2 regions of the Paenibacillus sp. MER 99-2 genome follow, and region 1 is predicted to be linked to the other one. Evidence: predicted binding sites of a transcription regulator. Region 1 holds the regulator's gene; the other holds the start of a gene.
What was found. The regulator LexA, encoded in region 1, represses DNA repair genes until DNA is damaged. The targets are predictions, from matches to a motif close to CGAACATATGTTCG.
Positions count from the first base shown of each region.

Region 2: the regulator LexA is predicted to act here: its motif matches at 1,281-1,294, upstream of M3636_RS03665 (YhjD family protein).

Region 1 is NZ_JAMAUZ010000001.1:1,225,280-1,228,494, reverse strand. It holds gene M3636_RS05590 (hypothetical protein) at 1-511, opposite strand, end outside; gene M3636_RS05585 (DUF896 domain-containing protein) at 645-854, opposite strand; gene yneA (cell division suppressor protein YneA) at 951-1,328, opposite strand; gene lexA (transcriptional repressor LexA) at 1,624-2,250, shown strand; gene M3636_RS05570 (aldehyde dehydrogenase) at 2,359-3,215, opposite strand, start outside.
Region 2 is NZ_JAMAUZ010000001.1:815,124-818,338, reverse strand. It holds gene M3636_RS03675 (nucleotide-binding protein) at 1-497, shown strand, start outside; gene M3636_RS03670 (hypothetical protein) at 494-727, shown strand; gene M3636_RS03665 (YhjD family protein) at 1,336-1,719, shown strand; gene cysK (cysteine synthase A) at 1,996-2,946, shown strand; gene M3636_RS03655 (helix-turn-helix domain-containing protein) at 3,003-3,215, opposite strand, start outside.

The DNA of each region.
Region 1 (3,215 bases):
ACTTTTTCTCGTAAGTTTCCACAGTAATCTGATGCGACTTGGCAAATCTCAGAAGACGCTCGGTAATCGCATCTGTATCGTAACGATTCAACAATTTAGTGAATACCCATCTCTTACCACGACCGTTGTGCTCAATGACAACTGTACCAGGCTCAATTCGGAACTTCACGATATCGTCAACACCGATTGACCGCTCACGGTTACCTTTAATCGTCGCAATCGTGCTGTTTCCAATCTTAAGGTAAGGACGACGGAGAAGAAAGATTACAGCCAAAAATACGTAAAGCAGCATGGTAACCCAATCCCAAGTTGTCATTGGAGCTTTAACAAGAAATGTACTCATAAATAGATACAGAAACGCAAGTCCAATCAAGAATATAGGGAACAACAGGCTGCGACCTTTAAAAATATCGACACCTGGTGTACCTGAAACTTGTTGACCATTCTTTTTGCGTTGATGATTCAACTGCTTAGAATTTTTGCGAACCGTTCTCTCGAACGAACGAGCCATGAGAATCCCCCTTATTTTGTCTTTGTATCGGCTTACATGACTGTAAACCAAAAGTTCCCCCTTATCTAAAAAAACAGCATTCTCAAAATAACAGTAAGAAACCTAAATATCGTAATGATATCATTAGGTTTCTCTAGTGTTTGAGTTTGCCTTGGCGGCCTTGATGTTTCTCATCATCCACAATTTCAATGGAATCTAACTGTTGTCTGAAATTGCTTCGGATGTTGTTCAAATAAATCTCTCTAAGTTTTGCACGCTCAGCAAGCTCTTCCTCTGATAAACCAGTAGATTTTTGTTTGCGAGCCAATTCGTTAATACGTGCTACTAGGCTATCTATATCCAATCTTGTCCCCTCCAAAATTACAAAGTCATATTAACTTTGACATGATCGGGACGGGTTGTCAAGGTCGGGGGCTGCTGGCTAGTTAGAATCTACTCTTTATTGGGAAATCTGGGGCAAAACCAACACTTGTCCAGCTTGAATTGTAGTCGATTGAAGTTGATTCACTTGTTTAATTGCTTCTATATATACACGCGTATCCATGCTTTCCGGTTTGTAATCTACAGAAATACTCCATAACGTATCTCCCTCAGAAACTGCGATTTTGCCACCGGGCAACAAATCGTTCTCATTCCCAGCAAATACTGTAAGCACTGTACTGCATCCAACAATTATAATGAAAGCCACCAAAGACAGTTTCAAAATCCAGGTTGGCATCTTCAGCTGTGCGAATGATTTCTGGAGATTACCTATGTTAGTCTTAACCGCTTCGGAATTTACTGGTTCATAAATACTTTGATAAGTTGAATATCTCATTAAAAATCGACCTCCAAACGTTTGTTCCTATCTGTTGAAAACAATATAACACGAACATTTGTTTTGTTCAACAACTTTTTCGGAACAATTGTTCGCTTTTTTCTCGCTTTATTTCCGACTTAAATCTTCCCTAGGTTATTCCCTAAGTCACAGGATTTATTATCTATGCTCGAAATTCCATCTTTTTGTAGCAAATTTCTTGATTTTATCCCATTTTATTTAGAACTTATGTTTGTACGAACGGAGGTTCTATGTTATAATTTTCCCAAACGTTACTAAATGGGGTTGATACGGTATGTCGAAGATATCCAGCAGGCAACAGGCTATTCTGGAGTTTATACGCAATGAAGTCCGGTTGAAGGGGTATCCTCCTTCCGTACGGGAAATTGGAGAAGCGGTTGGACTAGCTTCCAGCTCTACGGTTCACGGACATTTGGATCGTTTGGAGAAGAAAGGTCTCATTAGAAGAGACCCAACGAAACCAAGAGCTATCGAATTGTTAAGCCAAGAGGAATCAGAGCACTCCCACCAGTTCGCACACAGCGTTGCTCGCATTCCTGTTGTGGGTAAAGTAACTGCCGGTGTTCCAATCACAGCAACCGAGAACATTGAGGACTACTTCCCTCTTCCTACTCATTATGTAGGCGAACAAAAGGTATTTATGCTTTCTGTTGTTGGGGATAGTATGATTGAAGCAGGTATTGTTAATGGGGACTACGTGATTGTACGTCAGCAGCAAACTGCTGATAACGGTGATATCGTTGTTGCCATGACTGAGGACGACGAAGCTACAGTGAAAACCTTCTATAAGGAGAAGGATCATATTCGTCTTCAGCCGGAGAACGCCACATTTGAACCGCTTCGTTTGAAACATGTTAGCATCTTAGGTAAAGTTATAGGTCTTTTCCGCGATCTTCATTAATAAGATTTGATTTTCAGATTTCAATAATCACACATGAAATGAAATACACAAAGAGGTTGTCCTAATATTTAGGACAACCTCTTTTTTACGTTGCAACTTCCAAGATTATTACTGGGTACGTTTCATAATACTTTTGTGATGGGAGAACACATCAAAACTTTGCTGTCCATGGTACGAACCCATACCACTCTCCCCCACGCCCCCAAATGGCAGGTAATGTGAAGTCATATGCGATAACGTATCATTAATACAGCCTCCACCAAAGGACACTTGGTTCAGAACTTGCTCCTGTAATTGCTCATCTTGTGTGAAGAGATATAGTGCCAATGGTTTAGGCCGACGGACAATCTCATCTAACACGGGGTTAAGATCTTGATAAGTCATAACCGGAAGAATCGGACCAAAAATCTCCTCCTGCATTATGGCTGAACTCCAGTCCACATCACCCAATACAGTAGGCTCAATAAGCAGTTTATCACGCTCAGAACGACCACCAATCAACGCTTTACCATCCTCAAGGAATTTCGACACTCGATCAAAGTTACGGGCATTAACAATATGCGGGAAGTCCGGGTTCTTCATTACATCATTTCCGAATTTGTCCTGAATTTCATCTTGAATTAATGCAATCAATTCATCGTGCACTTGTTCATGTACAAACAAATAATCTGGTGCTACGCAGGTTTGTCCAGCATTGAGGTATTTACCACGTACAATACGTTGAGCCGTAAGCTTCAGATCCGCATCCTTGTGAACAATGACCGGACTTTTGCCCCCCAGTTCCAACGTAACCGGAGTTAGATGTTCAGCAGCAGCTTTCATGACAATACGCCCAACACCAGTGCTACCTGTAAAGAAAATATAATCAAAATGTTCATTCAACAGTTCTGTACTTGTCTCAACTTCACCTTCCATAACTGCAATGTACTCTCTAGGAAATACATCCTGAATCAGATCATTGATCA
Region 2 (3,215 bases), 410 kb from region 1:
GAGAGGCGCGGGTGCAGCTGCTCAAGCTGCTGCGATTCTTTAGAGAATTGCTGCGCACCCGCAGAGCAGATGACAAGATGCTGGAGCGAATGAGCGACGCACTACGAACTGCCTTTGTATCTCAATCTCCATTCGCTGTTAGAGGTACAGCCATCTACCGTACAGATGATCGTGGTTATATAGAGCAATTATGTGGTAATGTTGGGGAACCGGGAAGAAAATATGACTTATCTGCTAATGATGACAAACAACCTGACGATCCAAAGCGAATACTGGTCATTGATTCTTACCGCGAAAATAAAATCAAAATTAATCTATACGACGATTACCTTGAGAAAGAATATCTGCTATGCTATCCTGTAGCCAAGAGGTATGTCATTACGGTGCATATCATTGGTCATATTGAAGCGGATGAGGCGATATTCCAGCAGATTGACCTTCAGAACCGTCAACTGTTCAACGCCATCAACGATTTGTTAGGAGGCGACCCGGAATGAGACCGGAAATGAAAAAAATAAGCAAGCGCTGGGGCAGCGAGAAAAAGGTACGCCTCAGTTCTGCGCCTGAATCATCACGACCGGTTCCGGAACCTAAGGAAGAGGAACGTTTCCACAAACCGGCCGTACCACTCATTACAATTGGTCCTTCTCTGAAGGGTAAAGAACGACCTTATAAGGTCATTTTGGAAAAAGAAGCTCTTTACGAGAAACCACAATACCTTGCTTAAGCTTTCGCTTGAAGTGTTGTATTCAAGTCTGAACACATCATCTGACTGCCGCGGAATCGGCAGTATTTCACAGGCTCTGCCGCCCAAGGCAGAGCTTTTTTATTGCTTGTCATCAGGAAGCCAAAGAATACGTTGGAGGATTCCTTCTTCTCTGGCTTCCTACCGCAATTTGTTGCATTTCAGCGTATTCATTTATTCATTCTTGTTGTTTATCAAAATCGTTCTATCTATTACTGTGTTCACTTGTACTTATTCATTTACAGTTATTCAATTGTACTAGATTCACTTTCCGACCAACTCCGCCGTGCACCCTCCATGGTCAAAGCCTGCGTAACATCATCAATTCCGGTTACTTATGCCTTATGTTTCCTTCTGCACGCTGAAATTATACCTAAATTTTGGAGAGAGCCTGTCCCTTTCTCTCAGCTCCGAACTATCTTCTAATGACGCTTGCACATTCAGTCAGTTCTCCACAGCTATTCATCTGATTGCCTGCTTCCAATATTTCTCTGTTGTAATACGTATCTATATTTCATATATTGATTATAATATAAGAACATACGTTCTGTAAATGTAAAATTCCAATTATAGGATAAGGAAGTGAACTTATGTCATCCTCTCCTTCCGCCCCATCCCCTGCGGATGAGGATCACCGCCTAATTAAAGGTCTCGTTGTCCGCACATTGCTTCTTGATGTACTTGAACGAGATATTCACACACTAGATACGTTACTGCTGAAGATGCCCGAGGTATACATCCTCTCGTTAACGAACATTCAGAATGATGTACTTCAAGAGATGCTGCACCTTCGTCAACAGATGAGAACGCGCGGAGTCAAAGTGCTGGAGGAAAAAAGGCAAACTGAGGGGATCGAGACCGTGTACCTGTGCAGAGGATACTGGCAAAGGTTCTATATGCTGTGGACATTTGCACGCAATGAAGTAAAAAAAGAGCTGAGCCGCCATCTGCAAACGGATCTAACACAATCTTGATCTTTACATACAAGAGGATAGATTCTGTAGACATAACAATAACAGGCTCTGCCCACCTGTTCTTCTTTTCCCTTTACAGGTAACGTTTATGCACTTCTCCCCCCTCGTAAGGCTTCAGCTCGACTTAACCAGCTTAACCAAATAGGTTGACCTCTCAAGGTCACTTTCATTAAGATGGAGTAGACATATCCAACCATTCCAATCAGACATGAACCCGAATCGTTTATGAACCAAACAAGACACGTCCCAACGTCTTATCTATCAAGGAGTTGACTTATGGATTCAAATTCTATACAACCATCCAAAAAATATACAGGCATTGCCGCCGATGTCACCGAACTCATCGGTAACACCCCTGCTGTCAAGCTGAGCCGGCTCACGGGCAGCGATTCTGCCGAGGTGTACGTTAAACTAGAGTATTTTAATCCAAGCGGAAGTGTTAAGGATCGTGCGGCCTACAACCTGATTTACCAGGCTGAACAAGCCGGACTGCTGCTTCCTGGAGCGACCATTATTGAGCCAACCAGCGGTAATACGGGAATTGGCTTGGCTATGAACGCGGCAGCCAAAGGCTACAAAGCCATTCTGGTCATGCCTGATAATATGTCGAAGGAACGGATTAACATCCTTAAGGCATATGGCGCAGAAGTCGTCCTTACTCCCGCAGACGAGCGGATGCCTGGTGCTATTCGCAAAGCGAAAGAGCTTCATGCGAGCTTGCCCGGAAGCTTCATTCCTCAGCAATTCGAGAATCAGGCAAACCCAGATATTCATCGCATCACCACCGCTCCTGAAATTATAGAGCAGATGGACGGAAAGTTGGATGCATTCATCGCAACAGCTGGAACCGGCGGTACCATTACAGGGACTGGAGAAGAATTACGCAAACAATTGCCTGGCATCCACATCTATGCAGTCGAGCCCAAAGGTTCACCAGTGCTGTCCGGCGGCGAGCCTGGACCGCACAAGCTTGTCGGTACAAGTCCGGGGTTCATTCCGGACATTCTCAATACCGACATATGGGATGCCATCATCCAGGTGTCCGATGAGGACGCACTGGATACGATGCGGCAGCTTGCTGCCCGGGAAGGGCTGCTACTAGGCCCTTCATCTGGCGCTTCGGTGTGGGCTGCCCTTCGCATCGCGAAGGAATTAGGCCCAGGGCACCGGGTGCTCTGCATTGCGCCGGATACCGGGGAACGGTATTTGAGCATGGGTATTTTTTAACACATCAACCATATCTGTGCATAGGACAACTTCTATGATGCAACACACACAAGCGTTTAGCCTAAGAAATGCAGTACATCATTAATCTTCTTGCGGTTGGACAGCAGCCCATAATTCATCCAGCTTAGAAAATCCACCTCATATACGCGCTTGTTCTGTACGGCACGCAGGCTGTTCCAGACTGGGGAAGATAGATATTTGAGACCCATTTTTTGACCATCTTCATTATCAAAGGTGATAAAAATATGATCTGCATCCAACAAGCCTAG